Regions from separate parts of the Beijerinckia sp. 28-YEA-48 genome, predicted to be linked through region 2. Evidence: riboswitches for the same ligand, from Rfam matches in the RefSeq annotation. Region 2 holds a riboswitch; each other region holds the start of a gene.
What was found. A riboswitch is a leader RNA that binds a small molecule or an ion and turns the genes downstream of it on or off. The one in region 2 is predicted to bind S-adenosylmethionine.
Positions count from the first base shown of each region.

Region 1: linked by a shared signal. The riboswitch ahead of BLW50_RS19785 (aliphatic sulfonate ABC transporter substrate-binding protein) and the one ahead of metA (homoserine O-succinyltransferase) in region 2 are both predicted to bind S-adenosylmethionine.
Region 3: linked by a shared signal. The riboswitch ahead of BLW50_RS18560 (O-succinylhomoserine sulfhydrylase) and the one ahead of metA (homoserine O-succinyltransferase) in region 2 are both predicted to bind S-adenosylmethionine.

Region 1 is NZ_FNSI01000001.1:4,223,159-4,229,129, reverse strand. It holds gene BLW50_RS19810 (glutathione S-transferase family protein) at 1-368, opposite strand, end outside; gene BLW50_RS19805 (undecaprenyl-diphosphate phosphatase) at 642-1,451, shown strand; gene nth (endonuclease III) at 1,517-2,272, opposite strand; gene BLW50_RS19795 (DUF2244 domain-containing protein) at 2,314-2,811, shown strand; gene BLW50_RS19790 (bifunctional helix-turn-helix domain-containing protein/methylated-DNA--[protein]-cysteine S-methyltransferase) at 2,891-3,853, shown strand; SAM riboswitch at 3,932-4,010, shown strand; gene BLW50_RS19785 (aliphatic sulfonate ABC transporter substrate-binding protein) at 4,039-5,019, shown strand; gene BLW50_RS19780 (ABC transporter permease) at 5,092-5,874, shown strand; gene BLW50_RS19775 (ABC transporter ATP-binding protein) at 5,879-5,971, shown strand, end outside.
Region 2 is NZ_FNSI01000001.1:374,127-380,097, forward strand. It holds gene BLW50_RS01675 (hypothetical protein) at 1-371, opposite strand, end outside; gene BLW50_RS01680 (hypothetical protein) at 521-988, opposite strand; gene metA (homoserine O-succinyltransferase) at 1,033-1,956, opposite strand; SAM-I-IV-variant riboswitch at 2,000-2,104, opposite strand; gene BLW50_RS01690 (VOC family protein) at 2,307-2,729, shown strand; gene BLW50_RS01695 (DoxX family protein) at 3,003-3,401, opposite strand; gene BLW50_RS01700 (DoxX family protein) at 3,417-3,818, opposite strand; gene BLW50_RS01705 (winged helix-turn-helix transcriptional regulator) at 3,938-4,339, shown strand; gene BLW50_RS01710 (glutathione binding-like protein) at 4,383-4,967, opposite strand; gene BLW50_RS01715 (LapA family protein) at 5,094-5,327, opposite strand; gene BLW50_RS01720 (hypothetical protein) at 5,416-5,733, opposite strand; gene leuA (2-isopropylmalate synthase) at 5,737-5,971, opposite strand, start outside.
Region 3 is NZ_FNSI01000001.1:3,974,234-3,980,204, reverse strand. It holds gene BLW50_RS18575 (MBL fold metallo-hydrolase) at 1-674, opposite strand, end outside; gene BLW50_RS18570 (Pr6Pr family membrane protein) at 859-1,476, shown strand; gene BLW50_RS18565 (2'-deoxycytidine 5'-triphosphate deaminase) at 1,534-2,625, opposite strand; SAM riboswitch at 2,680-2,758, shown strand; gene BLW50_RS18560 (O-succinylhomoserine sulfhydrylase) at 2,834-4,027, shown strand; gene BLW50_RS18550 (GcrA family cell cycle regulator) at 4,416-4,961, shown strand; gene phoB (phosphate regulon transcriptional regulator PhoB) at 5,037-5,765, opposite strand; gene phoU (phosphate signaling complex protein PhoU) at 5,812-5,971, opposite strand, start outside.

The DNA.
Region 1 (5,971 bases), 3.8 Mb from region 2:
TAGCGCTTGTAGACCTTCTCGGTGACTAGGAAATTCGACACTTCGGCAAAGAATTTACCGTTGAACCAGTCCATCAACCGGCGCACTTCGACCCGGCCGGCGGTATCCTGGGGCAACAGCCGATGCGCGCCGAGGCTCGCGCCATGGGTCTCATCGAGATATTCGGCGATATTGCCGACCCCCGGGACGACCAATTGATTTGGCTCGACTAGCACCGGCGTTTCAGCCGCCGGATTGATCATGAGGAATTCATTCCTGCGCTCGAAAGCTCGTTCTTCGATCAACTCCGGCTCAAGCCCATATTCGGCGAGCGCGATGCGGATGAAACGCGAATGAGGACAAAGCGGATGATGAAACAAAACGGGCATGAGCAACAATGATTTGATCCGTGACGCCGGCACGGGGGAAATCTATGCAGGAGTCTATAGGCGCAAGGCCAGTCATTATTTGCAATGCACAGGCCCTAGGTTAAGTTCCGGTTAACCGTCAGGGCTTTGACTAAAGCTGAGGTAAGAGCCTGGGCCACAGCTTTGGTATGACGGCTGCTTCAACTATAGAGACTTAAGCGACGGCGCCTGCGATTCGCGGACTTAACAGGCGTGCGGCCGCAGACCATTCGATTCCGCGCCGGGGCTTTCCTGATGTCAACGATTGAAGCCATCAAGGCGCTGATCCTTGGTGTGGTGGAAGGCTTCACCGAATTCCTGCCCGTGTCCTCGACCGGCCATTTGCTGCTGATCGGCCATTTCCTTGGCTTCGAGTCGAAGGGCAAGACATTCGAGGTTCTGGTGCAGCTCGGCGCCATCCTTGCCATCCTCATCGTCTATTTTAAAAAGCTGTGGTCGATCCTGCTGGCGCTGCCCAGCGATCCCAGAGCCCGCTCCTTCGTCATCGGCATTCTCATCGCCTTTCTGCCCGCCGCCATCATCGGCGCGGCGTTGCACAACTTTATCAAGGATGTGCTGTTCAATCCGATGATCGTTTGCACCACGTTGATCGCCGGCGGTCTTGTTCTTCTGGCGGTTGAAGACATGCCGCTGAAAAGCAAGTTCACCGATGTGATGGATTTCCCGCCGCTGATGTGCCTGAAGATCGGTTTTTTCCAATGCCTTGCCATGGTGCCTGGCGTGTCGCGCTCCGGCGCCACCATCGTCGGTTCGATGCTGATGGGCGCCGAGAAGCGCGCAGCGGCGGAGTTCTCCTTCTTCCTCGCCATGCCGACCATGGCCGGCGCTTTCGCCTATGATCTGTTCAAGAACTACAAGCTGCTGGATTTCAACGATGTCGCGCTCATCGTCATCGGCTTCGTCGCCGCGTTTTTCTCAGCGCTGCTCGTCGTGCGTGGCTTCTTGAATTACGTGTCGCGCCACGGCTTCAAGGTCTTTGCCTGGTGGCGCATCATCGTCGGCATTGTCGGCTGGATCGGCCTTTACTTCGTGCCGGTACGCTAAAGCAAATCGCGTTTCGATCGAAACGCGATTTACCCTCAGTCTAAGAGCTTTAACTCGCGCTGGACTTAAATCCTTTTATCACCTGACGTGCACAGATCGGCGACGACGCATTTCTCGCACTCCGGTCTGATGGCCTTGCAGATATAGCGCCCGTGCAGGATCAGCCAGTGATGCGCATGGCGCCTAAATTCCTTCGGCACGACTTTCTCGAGTCCGAGTTCAACCTCAAGCGGCGTCTTGCCCGGCGCCAGGCGCAGCCGATTGGACAGGCGGAAGAGATGGGTGTCGACGGCGATGGTCTCTTCGCCCCAGGCGATGTTGAGCACCACGTTTGCCGTTTTGCGACCGACGCCGGCTAGGGTCTCCAGCTCTTCGCGCGTGCGCGGCACTTCCCCGCCATGATGATCGATCAATTGCTGCGAGAGCAGGATGACGTTTTTCGCCTTGTTGCGATAAAGGCCGATCGTCTTAATGTAGTCGCGCACTTTCTCTTCGCCGAGATCGAGCATTTTCTGCGGCGTGTCGGCGACGGCGAAGAGGCCGCGTGTGGCGCGGTTGACGCCCACGTCGGTGGCCTGGGCGGACAGGACGACGGCGACCAGCAGAGTGTAGACATTCACATAATCCAGCTCGCCCTTGGGCTCTGGATTGGCGTCGTGAAGCCGCTCAAAAATTTTGTGAATGATCGCAGCGCTGACCGGCTTTTTGCCAATTTTTGCGGGTCTCTTGCCAAGGACCATTGGTTTGCCTGCCGGTTTAGCGACCGGAGCTTTCGAGGGGCGTCGTTTCGGCGCTGCGGAGAGGGGCTTTTTCGCGGGCATGATCAGCCTATACTAGAGGGGAATTGGAGGCCGCGAGCGTTGTGACCGCGATCCATGCCAGCGACACACAGATTTTCGCACGCCGCACCGTACCGCATCGTTCGCTCGATCGGCGCGGCTTCCACCGCTTGCTGATGGTCTTCGCAGTGTTTTCCTTCTGCGTCACCCTGCCGTTCGTCATCATGGGCGCCTGGCCGGTCGCTGGCTTCATGGGCGTCGATGTCCTGATCTTCTATCTGGCCTTCCGCGCCAATTTCCGTGCCGCCCGCGCCTATGAGGATGTCACCGTCACGCCGGTGCTCCTGCATATCGAGCGGGTCAGCCATCGCGGCCAGCGCCTTGAATGGCGGCTCAATCCGCTGTGGGTGCGGCTGGAACGGCAGGAAGACGAGGATTTTGGTCTCGAACGCATCGCCTTGGTGACGCGCGGCCGGCGCATCGAGGTCGCCATCTGGCTCGGGCCGGAGGCGCGCCAGCAATATGCCGACGAATTGGCGCGCGCCCTGGCGGAGGCCAAGCGCGGGCCGCGCTACAATTGAAAATCGAAGCATCGCGGTTTTCGGGTGGCGGGGGCGCTGGCGGCGGGCCATGTTACGGCCTGACATAAGGACCTAAATCATGACCCTGCAACGCGATCTCCCGATTGCGGCCCGCCCGATCGATCTACGCGCCCCTGGCAGCGTGCAGATCGAGCCGGAGTCCAATGATTACAACCGCGTGCGCGCCGCTATCGAATATCTGACCCTGCATTGGAAGGCGCAGCCCTCGGTCGAGGATATTGCCGGCCATCTCGGCATGTCGGCCTCGCATTTCGCCCATCTGTTCAAGCGTTGGGCCGGTCTGACGCCGATGGCCTTCCTGCAGGCGCTGACCATCGATCATGCGCGCCGGCTGCTGCTCGATCAGGCCTCGGTGCTCGACACGGCTTACGAGGTTGGCCTGTCCGGTCCCGGCCGCCTGCACGATCTGTTCGTCACCCACGAGGCGATGTCGCCTGGCGAATACAAATCCCGTGGCGAGGGGCTGGTGCTGACCTTTGGCTTCCACACCTCGCCGTTTGGCGAGGCCCTGGCCGTGTTCACCCCGCGTGGTCTGGCGGGTCTGGGCTGGGTCGACCAGAAAGCGGGGCCCGGCACGGCCGGGACCGACGGCAAGCCGTCGGGCGGCCGCGAGGGCGCACTCGCCGACATGCAGCGCCGCTGGCCCAATGCCACCTATGTGCGTGACGATGCGGCGGCCGCCGCTTATGTCCGCCGCGCCTTCGATCCCACTGAATGGCGGGCCGACCGGCCGCTGCGGGTGGTCTTGATCGGCACGGATTTCGAAGTGCGGGTGTGGGAAACCCTCCTGCGCATCCCACTCGGTCGGGCCACCACCTATGGCTCGATCGCCCGTCATCTCGAGAAGCCGAAGGCGGCGCGGGCGGTCGGTGCGGCGGTCGGGCGCAATCCGATCTCCTTCGTCGTGCCTTGCCACCGTGTCCTCGGCTCGAGCGGGGCGCTCACCGGTTATCATTGGGGCCTGGCGCGCAAGCGGGCGATCATCGGCTGGGAAGCCGGCCAGGCGGGCTCCATCGTATAAGAACAAAATATATAAGTGAAAATATTCTATTCCGATATCTGGATGTCTTGTTTGACATAACGAACGTTTCGTCTCATAAAACATCCACGCGCCGATTTGAGCTTGCAGCTTGCGGGCGCGGTTAAAAATGCAGCTAAAGCGCCGGTCGGTCTGATGGACGCGTCCGCGCAATTGTGAGGACCGCCATGACCACACTTTCACCGACCAAGCTTTCCCGTCGTCTCGTTTTGTCGGCCGCGGCTCTTTTGACGCTGGCCGCGCCGGCCTTTGCGCAGCAGCTCAAGGAGATTCGTGTCGATTGGGCGACCTACAGCCCGCTCTCCCTGGTGCTGAAAGAAAAGAAACTGCTGGAGAAGGAATTCGCCGCCGATGGCATCGCCATCCGCTGGGTCTTCTCCGCCGGCTCCAATAAGGCGCTTGAATTTCTCAACGCCGGTTCGCTCGATTTTGGTTCGACCGCCGGCGCGGCCGCTCTGATCGGCAAGATCAACGGCAATCCCATCAAGTCGATCGGCCTCTATTCACGGCCCGAATGGACGGCTTTGGTCACCAGGCCCGACACCGGCATCACCAGGATCGCCGACCTCAAGGGCAAGTCGGTCGCGGTGACGCGCGGCACTGATCCGCACATCTTCCTGGTGCGTGCGCTCGACAGCGCCGGGCTGACGGAAAAGGACGTGCGCCTCGTGCTGTTGCAGCATCCCGATGGCAAGACCGCACTCATCCGCAAGGATGTCGATGCGTGGGCGGGTCTCGATCCCATCATGGCTCAAGCGGAAGTCGAAGACGGCGCGAAACTGTTCTATCGCAATGCCGCCGCCAACACCTGGGGTGTGCTCAACACCCGCGAGGAGTTCGCCAAGCAGCACCCCGGCATCGTGCGCCGCGTCAATCAAGTCTATGAGGAAGCGCGCCAGTGGGCGTTGCAGAACAAGGTCGAACTGACCAAGTTGCTCGTGGCCGAGACCAAACTGTCGGAAGCCGTGATCGCCAAACAGCTTGAGCGGACCGATCTCACCAACGCCGCCATTGATGGCAAGGTCGCCGAGACGATCCAGGAAGCGGGCCTCGCGTTGCAGAAGGCCGGCGTCATCAAGCCCGATGTCGATGTGAAGGCCGCTGTCGCCTCCCTGGTCGACACCAGCTTTGCGCCGAAGGGACAATAGGGGTTAAAATTCGGGGGAGGAGTGCTGGCTTTGAGCGAAGCAGGAGCGCTTGAAAAGATCGAGTCGGCGCCGGTGGAACGCACATTGGTGCCGAGCCCGCGCTGGCTGTTTGGTCTCGTTCTCCCTGTCGGCGCGGCGGTTCTCTATGAGATCGCCGCGCGTTTCGGCATTTTCGAAGCACGTCTGCTACCACCGCCGAGCCGCGTCTTCTCCGCGCTCTGGGAATTGGCGGCGAGCGGCGAACTCGCCATTCATGTCACCGCCACTTTGCTGCGCGTCGCGCTTGGATTCGGCCTTGGCGCGGCGGCGGGAACCCTGCTGGGCGCTCTGACCGGTTCGTCCGCTACCATCAGGCGTTTTCTCGATCCGACCTTGCAGGCGCTGCGCGCCATTCCTTCGCTCGCCTGGGTGCCGTTGTTCATTCTGTGGCTCGGCATTTTCGAGAGTTCCAAGATCGCGCTGATCGCGCTCGGCGTGTTCTTTCCGGTCTATCTCGGCGTCATGGGCGCCATCGCCAACGTCGATCGCAAGATCGTCGAGGTCGGCCGTGCCTTTCGTCTGTCGCGCTGGCAATTGGCGCGCCGCATTCTGCTGCCAGCCATCCTGCCTGACTATATCGTGGCGCTGCGTTCAGGCCTCGGCCTGGGCTTTATGTTCGTGGTTGCTGCCGAGATCATGGGCGCGTCCGAAGGGCTCGGCTATCTGCTCGTCGATGGCCAGCAGCTCGGTAAGCCAGCACAGATTCTAGCCGCCATTCTCTGCTTCGCCGTGCTCGGCAAAGTGCTCGATTGGTTGCTCGTGTTAGCGGCGAAACCACTGCTGACCTGGCAGGATTCCTTCGCGAGGACGGTGTAAGCGCATGCTCACCCTCGATCGCCTCTCCAAAATCTACGCCAACGGCACGCAGGCTTTGTCCGATGTCACCATGGGCGTTGCGCCCGGCGAGATCGTC
Region 2 (5,971 bases):
GTGATGATATTTTCAGCGAGTTTCGCGCGTTCCGAGTTATCCCGCGTGAAGAAAACATAAGCGCCGAGGATGCTGCGCTGCCGCGCTAAAATGGCCACCAGAGCCTCGCTGTCGGCGGCGCCATAAGGGGCTTGCCCGATAATCGCTGGGTTCCAGAAGGCATTGAGCAGTTCGGCGTCGGAGGGCGTTTCGAGCCTAGGCATGCCTCCTTCGGCGCGGCGGGTTTTGATCAACTGCTCGAATTTTTCATAGAGCGCATCGGTCTTCTGTGCCGCATCCGGCGGGGCGGCAGCTCCTGCGGGCGAGCAGACGAGAAACACCGCCAGAAGGCACCCCGAAAAGCTGTGGCTGAGCAACAAAGATCGTTTCATCATAAACATCGGCAACCCGGCATGAGCAATGTCAGGAGGACGTCGATGTTAGAACGCAGGCGGGCTGGCGAAGTTCCGCCTTACTGTTAGGCGAACCGGAGATAGAACAGTCGGTACCGATAAAATACGTCGGGGTAATATTTGTTGCTTCAACGCACGTCCCATTGGCGTAGGACCGTGACATCTTGAACCGGCCCCGGCCATAAATGGAGCGTATAGCGATCGTCGCCGGTGAGGCCATCGGTGCTGAGAGTGCCAAGACCAGTGGAGACAACCATCACGCGCAAGTCGCCGGGCGGGACCTGTAAACGTGGCGCGGTGGGGAGATGGTCGGTCAGGCCGGCAAGAACGATTTCTCCGGACGTATGCAGACTGCCGATGACAACGTGGTCGGCTGCTGCGATGTCGATGATTGGCGGGATGTCATGTGATTCCACACGCACCGGGACAGGCATGTTGCGCTCCGTCATGGCGATCAGCATGCCGTTGCCGATGAGCATGCGTGCCCTCAGGGTGGTCTCGCTATAGTCCGTCGGCATATCTAGCGCGATGGCGGCGTCCGCCAGATAGAACTGGTGATAGTCCGCCATCAGCTGGTCGTTGAACAGAAGCGCCATGCGATTTCCCTGTCGAAAAGGGGCATTGGATCGCGATCTGGATGTCAGAAATATGACGCGCTGCCGATGCGAGCGACATCGAAAGGCGTTGTTTGGTAGATTTCATTGATCCAGTTGCCAAACAGCAGATGGGCATGGCTGCGCCAGCGGTTCTTGGGTTGGCTCTGCGGGTCGTTATCTGGAAAATAATTGCTCGGCAATTGCATGCCGTTTTCGATGTCACGTGCATATTCCTCGGCCAGTGAGACCGAGTCATATTCGACGTGGTTGAACATATGCAGGGTGCGGCGCTGCGGATCGTCGAGCAGGCACAGGCCGGTCTCTTCGCTGTCTGCCAAAACCGTGAGGCCACTGCCAAGTGGGATATCGGCGCTGCGCGTTTCGGTCCAGCGCGACACTGGCACGGAGAAATCGTCGGAGAAGCCACGCATGAAGGGAGAAGACGGGATCAAGTTCCGCTGCCTGTAGACGCCGAAAGCCTTCTGCGACAGCGCGTGTTTGGGCATGCCATGGAAATGGTGAACGGCCGCCTGGGCGCCCCAGCAGATGGTGAAAGTGCGATGCACGTGGGTCTGCGTCCAGTCGAGGACGAGCTGTAACTCTTCCCAATAGCCGACTTCTTCAAAGGGCATCCGCTCCACCGGGGCACCGGTAATCAGAAAGCCATCAAAACGGTCGGACTGCATTTCACTCCACGGGCGATAGAAGGCGCGCATGTGATCGGCTGGCGTGTTGCGGGCGATATGATCGGTCATCCGCACCAAGGTGAGTTCCACCTGCAGGGGCGTTGCCGCCAGGAGGCGGGCGATCTGCGTTTCGGTGCGGATCTTGTTGGGCATTAGATTGAGCAGCCCGATGCGCATCGGACGGATGTCCTGGCGCACCGCATCTGTCTCACGCATGACCATAACGCCCTCGGCGTTCAATGTGTCATAGGCAGGCAAGTCATCGGGAATTTTGATCGGCATTACCGCGTAGGTCCTTCACTCCAGGGCGAGACAGACGCGGTGGCTTGATCCGTTTGATTGCCGGTTCGGCCACATCCTCCCTTCAGAGAGGCCACCTTGCTCGGTCAGCAGGTTGGCGTTGGGCTCGCCCCAACTCTTGATGCGGCCGCTATTTTAGACGGATCGTCGGGGTGATTTCAACTGCCGTTGCAGGGCGGGCTGTGTTTCAGTAAAAGGCGACGGTCGAAAAAGGAGAGATCGGTGCGGTTAGCCCGATCCCCACGCAAGTGGGTCCTGGCCGTCGCTTCGGCGTTGAGCCCCGAGACTTTTCCGCTGGTGCATGGGGCGCCGGCGCATGAAAGGACTTGGGTATGCAACAGCAGATTTCGATCATTACGCTTGGCGTCGCCGATCTGGCGCGCTCGAAGCGTTTCTACGGCGAAGGTTTCGGTTGGTCGCCGGTCTTCGAGAACCAAGAGATCGTCTTCTATCAGATGAATGGTCTCGTACTGGGCTGTTTCCTCAAACCCTCTCTTGAAGCTGATATGGGCCGGTCGTTGGCGACAGCGGCTGGTGCTTATTCATTGGCTCATAATGTGGGGAGCGAGGCAGCGGTGCTGGCGACCATGGACCGGTTGGCGCTGGCCGGGGGGCGTATCATCTGCCCCGCCGATGCTCCGCCCCATGGCGGCTTTCGCGGCTATGTGGCTGATCCCGACGATCATGCCTGGGAGATCGCGTTCAATCCGGCCTGGACGATTGATGCGCAAGGGCATGTAACCTTCGGCATCTGAGAAGAAGCGGCAGGTGAGCGGCCTTTCAGCCACTCACCTGCCAGGTCGCGAAACGTTCTGTCGATAGCCGATACGTGTTAGAGCGATTGCCTGGCGGGGAGCTTCCAGATGGACAATTTGGAAGCGGCATCGGATCTAACGGGACGGCGGCGTATCAACCAACATGCGCAACCAACTCGTCAAGTTGAGGCAGTGTGTTCGCGTGCGAACATCAATGCGGTCTGCCCCTCGTTCATTGTTTTGCTCCATGCTCATGGGGCATCGTGTTCACAGTCAGGCGTGAGTGAAAGCCGAGAACAACTCGCCGCGTTTGATCCAGGCGAGGATGAGAAAGATCAGCGCTGGGACGAGCGCATGAAGGGCGTCGTGATCGAGAACTAGAAGATTGGCGGATGTGGCGCCGATCATGATGGCCGCAGCAAGGATGGCGCCGAAAGCTGCCATTCCGCGTGTGACGAGCAGTCCTGCTGCCGTGAGTTCGAGGAGCCCGGTCACGACGCGGAACCATTGTCCGGCGCCGATTATATCGAAGATCTGCACGGACTGACCGGCGCCATAGAGCTTGGCGAGCCCGTCGCTGACGAGCCAGAGGGCGAGTGCGAGTTCAAGAAATCGCAGCGAGATCGTTTTCCAGCGGCCGGCAGGCGCCGGGGCGGCGACAGGCAATGACATGACTGCTGTCCCCACTCAGACGCCGTCCGCCAGCGCGACGAGCTGGCTGCGCCTCTCCCAGGCGATAGCGAGGAAGGCAATGGCGATCACCGTCGAATGGATGGGGTCATGGCCGATGGATACGTTGGCGAGGGTCGCGAAGGCCATGGTGATGGCGCCGAGCAGGGCGCCAAGGCCGACGGTCGCCGGATACAGCAGCGTCAATCCGATGACGATTTCCATCGCTCCGGTGAAATAGCGCAGCCATTGGCCGATGCCGATGGTGGCGAACAATTGCACCATATCAGCGGTGCCGTAGAGCTTGGCCACGCCGGCGCCCACGAAAAGGAGAGCGAGGGCGATACCAAGTGCCCAGAATCCAATGGTTTTCCAGCGATATCGATAGACGGATTTGGTGGTGATAGCCGAGACGGACATGACGACACCCCTGGCACTTGTTTTCTCTGGGGTTGAAACTGCCAGCCGAAATGTCGATGTTAGTCTGGATTTACAAGTAGGATGGATTTTCTGCTGTAGTATGGAAAATATGGTGTAGTATGGAAAAGGTGACTACCCCGGAATGTGCTCAGGCCGAGTGTCTCCGTGAGCCTCCGCCTGAAATTGCCGCGACGCTCGCCGTTCTCGACGGCAAGTGGAAGATGCTCATTCTCTGGCAATTGTTCCGTCGCACCTGTCGTTTTAACGAAATGCGCCGCGCCATTCCAGGCGTCAGTCAGCACATGCTGACGGTGCAGCTGCGCGAGCTGGAGGGCGAGGGGATCATCAGCCGGACGGTCTTTCCGGAAGTGCCACCGCGTGTCGAATATGCTTTGACTGAACACGGGCGCAGTCTCGGCCAGGTGATGCATGCTCTATATGCGTGGGGCGAGACGCATCTGGCGCGGATCGCGCCGGAACGGCGCGTCACGACGGACGCGCCGCGCGAAGAGCGGGTATGAAGACTTCAACAGGGGCAGTTACATATCGGTCACTGCCAGCTGTTTACGCCAGACCTTCGCTCTTGAAGACCGCTTGAACGGCGGGACGCGCCTTCATTCGGTCGCGGAAAGCTTGCAGCGCTTCTGGTAGTTGCACGCCAACCTTCTCAGCCCAGAGGGTGATGATGAACAGGTAGCAATCCGCAACGCTCAGCTTGTCGCCGAACAGATAGTTTCCCTTCATATTGTCGACGATATATTTGGCGCGGCGGTTGATGATCTCACTGGCCTGGGCTTTCTCTTCGTCGCTCCCGTTCCGGAAGAAGGGCTTGAAGCTCTTGTGAACCTCGCTGCTGATGAAGGCGAGCATTTCCAGAAGCCGCGTCCGGCCGAGCGGCCCTTCGAGCCCCAGCGCCGGAGCCTGCTGGGCGATATAGTCGAGCACCGCGACATTCTCAGTCAGAAGCGCGCCGTCGTCGAGCGCCAGCGCCGGCACATAGCCCTTTGGCGAGATGGCATTGTAGTCCGCACCCGAGGCGGTTTTCTTGGCCTTCAGATCGACCCGTTCACTTTCAAACGGCAAGCCCGCTTCTTGAAGAGCGATATGGTCGGCCAGGCTGCAAGCGCCGGGGGAGTAGTAGAGTTTCATTCGGTATGTTCTCCATTTGGGACGTCAAGGCTAGCATCCGACGGGGTGTGTAGCAGCGGGCGGCATGGACAGCCATCCGCTTCCGGTCACTTCAATTTGAGCGCAATGGCCTGCGAGGCGACAAGCTCAGGGGCTTTCGGATTGGGATTCCCGTGGTCCGCGCCAGGCCCAGCGGATCAGCGCCCATGCGCTGCCGCCCGTCGCCATGCCGAGCAAATAGACAATGACGATCTGCACCGCCAAAGGCGCCGTGACCCTGAATCCGAGGAAGGATAGGGTAACGTTCTCGAGATTCTGGAGTGCGAAAATCAGAATGGCCGCGCCAAGAATGACGATAGTCGCCGTGTTCAACCAACGCATGATCCGCCCCCGTTAGATTCCTTATCGCAACAGCATTTCCTCGCGGACGGCGCCCGTCAAGAGGAGGAAGTTTAGCGGAAAAGCATGGTTAAAACAGGTGTGTGAGTATCACGCCTGCCAACGCGCAGAGCGCTAGCATGGGGATCATACCTAGTTTCAAGCGGAACACAGCCGATATGGCAAAGGCTGACAGCGCGGCGGCGCGCCAGTCGACGGAGATCAATACCGACCACTCTGGGGTTAGTGGACCAAGCTGCAGCGGCGCCATTTCGCGAAACAGCACGTGTAAGGCGAACCCGACGGCGAGATTGAGAATGATGCCGACCACGGCTGCGGTGATTGCGGAAAGTGCCGCAGCGATGACCTTATTGCCGCGCAGGGTGGAGGCTTTCGCCTCCACCATCATCGTTCAAATCGCGTTGAAGGCGCTTAACAAGGCCTTGATTGAAGCCGTCGCCACATCTGTGTCGATGCCCACGCCGAAAAAGCGGCGATCGTCGGCCGTACGACATTCGACATAAGCGGCGGCCTGCGCATCCGAACCACGGCGCAACGCATGTTCGTGATAGTCGACAACCTCGACCTCCATCTTCAATCCGTCGTTCAACGCTGCCACGGCGCTGGAGATGAGGCCGTTGCCGCGA
Region 3 (5,971 bases), 3.6 Mb from region 2:
TCGGCGCCCGTTGCTTGACGGACGACTTCCGCATTGTAGCGGGTGTCGCCGGACAGAACCACGCTATGGCCCTGGTATTCAATCTTATAGCCATAGGACGGCACCACGAGAGGACCGTGATCATTGTTGAACGCCGTCACCTTGACGCCCCCTTGATCGTACATCACGCCGGGCGCGCCTTCATGCACGTCGAAGGCGATGCCAGCTTCCGGATCATGCTCGTCGGCCTTGCGGATTTCGATATCGCGCACAAAGGCGTCGGTCAGGCCCTTGGTGAGCTTTGTCAGGCCGGGCGGGCCATAGATCGCCATCGGTGTGTTGCGATTGCCGTAAGGCGGTCGCAGCCAGCCGGTCAGCCAGAGATCGGGCAGGCCGTTGAGATGGTCGGAATGAAAATGCGTCAGGAAATGCGCATTGATCGTGCCGAAGGGAATGCGCAACTGCGCCAGGCGGATCGTGACGCCGCGGCCGAAATCGAACACCAGCTTCTGGCCACCCGCTTCGACGAGCGTGCTATTGCCGAAGCGCTCCGGCGAGGGAACGGGCGTGCCGGTTCCGAGCAGTGTGACCCGCATCGTATTCTGAGGCGGGTCCGCCGCCATCGCACCCGTTCCGGCAAACACCACCATCGCGAAAGCGGTGCAGCGGATGAAAACACTCAGTCGTAATGTCATGGGATGGGCTTTCACATTTGATCTTCCAGCCTGAATGGAAGGCCCCCAAGTTATGCCGATCATGAGTGTCCGGCCAGGGGCGCCGGTCGCCGTATGAGCAGTTGAAACTGTTTTGAATTTTCCGTTTTTGGCCAGTACGATAGCGTGGAGCAGGCAGGGCTTTGAATCGACAGGCGGAGGGTCAATGCAGACGATATCCAAATCCGCGCGTCTCGCTGCTGTCGTTATCGCGCTCATCGCCTGGGTCGGCTTGGCCGTGCAGCTTCAAGCATCGAGCGAGTTGAGCGGCTCGGTGCCCCTGGCGATCTGGGTGATGCTGCGCTTTTTCACCGTCATCGCCAATCTGCTCGTGGCGATTTTCTTCACCGGTGTCGCCCTGCGCTTGCTGGAACGGATGGCCGCGAGCCTACTTGGTTGCATCACCCTGGCGATCCTGTTCGTCGGTGTCGTCTACATGCTGCTGCTGCGCGGCCTCGTTGAATTGAGCGGTGGCGCGAAGCTCGCGGATCTGTTGCTGCACCACGTCACGCCGATCCTGGTGCCCGCGTTCTGGCTGGTCTTCGCGCCCAAGGGCGAATTGCGGCGCGTCGATCCCTGGCTGTGGAGCCTGCTGCCGCTGGCCTATTTCGTCTACGCCATCACGCGCGCCGCCTTCGATGGCCGCTATCCCTATCCGTTCATGGATGTCGGCGCGATCGGCTGGACGCAGACCACGATCAACGCCGTGCTGATGGCATTGGGTTTTGTCATCGGCGGTTACGTGATGTTGTGGCTCGACCGACGGTTGAGCCAGAGCCGATAGCATTTTCAAGCGAAGTGGTGCCGGTTCGCGTGAAGAAAATGCGTCAGAACAAAAGCGCTACGCCTTGAAGTGTTTCGACAGCTTGAGGCCTTGCGCCTGATAGTTTGATTTCAGGTCGGCGCCATAGAGCGTGCGCGGTGTTTCGGTCATCTTTTCATAGACCAACCGTCCGACGATCTGGCCGTCTTCGAGAATGAACGGCACGTCGTGCGAGCGCACTTCGAGCACGGCGCGTGCCCCTTCGCCACCAGCTTCCGCGGCGCCAAAGCCCGGATCGAAGAAGCCTGCATAGTGCACGCGGAATTCGCCGACCAACGGATCGAAGGGCGTCATCTCGGCGGCGTGGTCGGGCGGTACGCGCACCGCTTCCTTGGAGGCCAGAATGTAGAATTCGCCGGGGTCGAGCACCAGATCGGCGCGGCCGTGCCGGTGAATGGGCTCCCAGAAGTCGAGCATGGTATGGGCGGCCGGCTTGTCGACATCGATCAGCCCGGTGTGCCGTTTGGCGCGGTAGCCGATGAGCGTGGAGCCGTCAAAGCCCGCCAGATCAACCGACACGGCGACGCCGCCCGAGATCGACGGTTCGGCCGAGGTCACCAGTTTTTCGCGCCGGTGCAGCTCCAGATGGCCCTGGTCGTCGAGCCGCGCCTGGCCGCGCCGGAAGCGGATCTGCGACAGGCGTGAGCCGCTGCGCACCAGCACGGGGAAGGTGCGCGGCGAAATCTCGGCATAGAGCTTGCCGCTGTAGCCCGGTTCGATCTGGTCGAATTCATGGGCCCGATCAGCGATGACGCGGGTGAACACGTCGATCCGGCCGGTAGAGCTCTTCGGATTGGCGGAAGCGGCGATATCGGCCGGCAGCGCCAAGCCTTCCATCAGCTCGGCGATATAGACGCAGCCCGTCTCCAGCACCGCGCCTTGGGTCAGGTCGATTTCATGCAGGGCGAGCGTGGCGATCCGCTCGCTGACCGGCCGCTCCGGCCCCGGCAGGAAGCTGGCGCGCATGCGCCAGGCCCGGCTGCCAAGCCGTAAATCCAGGCTCGCTGGTTGCACCTGTCCGGCCGCGAAAGGGGCGGCGGTGCGGATGGCACCCGCGCCATGCAGGGCCTCGATCTCGTGGGCTGGCAAAATGCCGCGGTTCTGGCTCATGCCCTTGGCCTAGCCGATGGCTCGGTTGACGCCAAGTCGGCCACTGCGCTAGACCACAAGTATCGTGGTCATTTGGGCCGACCGGCTTGCCGCCACGTAAAATAAGGGGCTAAGGGGTCGTGTCCGCACTCCAAATTCTGTGCGCCCGGCTCGAATGGGCCGGGTTTTGTTTTGGGCGGCGGTCCGCTCTGGGCGTGGAGAAAAGAAGATGAGCAAGAACAAGTCGCTGCGCGATCTGCGCCCCGCCACCCGCCTGGTTCATGGTGGCACCCTGCGCTCGCAGTTCGGCGAAATGTCCGAAGCCATGTTCCTGACCCAGGGCTATGCCTACGAGAGCATGGAAAGTGCCGAACGGCGCTTCAAGGGCGACGAGCCCGGTTTCATGTATTCGCGCTTCTCCAATCCGACCGTCGCCATGTTCGAGCAGCGTATGGCCCTGCTGGAAGGCGCTGAATCAGCCCGCGCCACCGCCACGGGCATGGCGGCCGTCACAGCCGCCATCGTCGGTCAGCTGAAGGCGGGCGACCATATCGTCGCCGCCAAGGCGCTGTTTGGCTCCTGCCGCTACGTCGTCGAGGATCTGATGCCGCGTTTCGGCGTCGCCTGTACCTTGGTGGACGGCACCGATCTCGCGCAATGGCGCGCCGCTGTCCGCCCCAACACCAAGACCTTCTTCCTCGAGAGCCCGACCAACCCGCAGCTCGAGGTCATCGACATCACCGCCGTGGCCAAGATCGCCCATGATGCCGGTGCCACGCTCGTCGTCGACAATGTGTTCGCCACACCCATTCTGCAGAGCCCGCTGCAACTTGGCGCCGATTGCGTTGTCTATTCAGCCACCAAGCATGTCGATGGCCAGGGCCGGGTGCTCGGCGGTTGCATTCTCGCCTCGGAAGCCTTCATCCAGGCGCACATTCACAATTTCCTGCGTCAGACCGGCCCGGCCATGTCGCCGTTCAACGCCTGGGTGATGCTGAAATCGCTCGAAACCCTGCCGCTGCGCGTTACCCAGCAGATGCGCAACGCCGAGCGCGTCGCCGACTTCCTCGCCGAGCAGAGCGCCATCAATTACGTGCTTTACCCCTCGCGCAAGGACCATCCGCAGCACGAACTGGCCATGCGCCAGATGTCGGGTGGCGGCACCGTGGTGGTGGTGGACGTGAAGGGCGGCAAGGAAGCGGCCTTCCGCATGGCCAATGCCTTTTCCATCATCAAGATCTCCAACAATCTTGGCGACGCCAAGAGCATCGTGACGCACCCGGCAACGACCACGCATCAGCGTCTGCCGCAAGCTGATCGTGAGGCGATGGGGATCGGTGAAGGCATGCTGCGCCTGTCCATCGGCCTCGAAGACATCGAAGACATCATCGAGGATTTCCAGACCGGCGTTGACGCCGTTTGAGGCGGTAACCCCATACAAAAACCCGCCACAGTTGCGGTTTAGGGTCCCGCCGAGCGTGAAGGCAGTGGATAAGTATGCGCTTGTCCGCGTGCCCCAGCGCTTTCTATCCCGCGTCGGCAAATCCAATGTTTGCATGGAGTTGATGCCGCCGCCGCTGGCGCGGGGATGCTCGAAAACCTCGAAGGGCTTGGGGAAAACGGATTTCACCCACATGAACATTGAAGCCGGACTCTTGCGCGCGATTCTACGGCTAGTGTAGATTCCGGGCTGTCTACTACGACATTTCGTGCGGCGGACCTTTCAGCAAGCGTGACATGCGTCAATCGCTCACCGGCTCAACCGGGGGGCGAACCAGACGGATTCACGGCAACGGATTTAGGAGAAGAGAATGTCCTGGACCGATGAGCGCGTTGAGACGCTCCGTAAACTTTGGTCGGATGGTCATAGCGCAAGTCAGATTGCCGCCGAGATCGGCAACGGCATCACGCGTAATGCCGTGATCGGCAAAGTGCATCGGCTGGGATTGTCCGGTCGCGTCAAAGCGCCGTCCACGACGGTGGCGCGCCCGCGCGTTTCGCAGCCGCGTGTCCATCGGCCTGCGGCGGTTCAGAGATCGAGTTCGATGGGTGGTGGAATGGTGCGTGGTAATACCGCATTGGCCTTCGCCCCGCGCGCTTATGAAGCGCCGGTGCTGAAGACGATTGAGGAAGTCGTGCTGCCGATGTCCGAGCGCGTGACGATCATGGAGCTCAAGGAGTCCATGTGTCGCTGGCCGCTGGGCGATCCGGCGACGTCGGAATTCCGCTATTGCGGCGGCAAGTCCGATCCCGGCGCGACCTATTGCCCCTATCATTCGCGCATGGCCTATCAGCCGGCGCAGGATCGCCGTCGCGATCGTTCCAAGAACCCGCAGATGTTGATGCGGCCTTCCTGAGAAACTGACGGCCTGAAAAATTTAAAGGCGTGTGATTCAATCACACGCCTTTTTCTTTTCGAATGTGCTGGCCGACTATTCCCGCTCGAAGGTTTCGTCGAAGGAATAACCGGCGCCGCGCACGGTGCGCAGCGGATCGCGCTCGCGCCCGCGGCTGATCGCCTTGCGCAGGCGGCCGATATGCACGTCGACCGTGCGCTCGTCGATGTCGATCGACAGGCCCCAGACGGCATCGAGCAATTGCGCGCGCGAGAAGACGCGGCCGGGCTTTTCCATCAGATGTTCAAGCAGCCGGAATTCGGTCGGACCCAGATGCAATTCGCGGCCGTTGCGATGGACGCGCCGTGTTTCGCGATCGAGCTCGATCGGTCCGCGCTGCAGCTTGGTGGCGATGCGTTCCGGCCGCGAGCGACGCAACAAGGCATGCACCCGCGCCATCAGCTCGGGCACCGAGAACGGCTTGACCACATAGTCGTCGGCGCCGACCGAAAGGCCGCGTATCCGTTCCTGCTCCTCGCCACGGGCGGTGAGCATGATCACCGGTAGGCCCTTGGTGATCTCGCGCGCCCGCAGCCTGCGGCAGATTTCGAGGCCCGAGACCCCCGGAAGCATCCAGTCGAGGATCAGAAGGTCGGGCACTTCTTCGGCGAGGCGGATTTCCGCCTCGTCGCCCCGTTCAATCCGCTCCACGGTGAATCCAGCCGCCTCCAGATTGTAGGCAAGCAGCAGCGCGATGGCTGGCTCATCCTCAACGATGAGGATGCGCGGGGCCGTCGCCTCGTTGCGTGGACGCCTGTCACTCACTGACACGGGTTTCGATTCATTCGTGAAAGTCTGCATGGATCAGCCTCTACTTTGCTGCCGCTGCTTGAGGTTCAAGGCCCGATGATCCACCCTTGGGCCGCTCCACCGGCAGCGGTTCGCCGGTGACGAGGTAATGCACGGTCTCTGCGATATTCGTCGCGTGATCGCCGATCCGTTCGATGTTCTTCGAACAGAACAGCAGATGG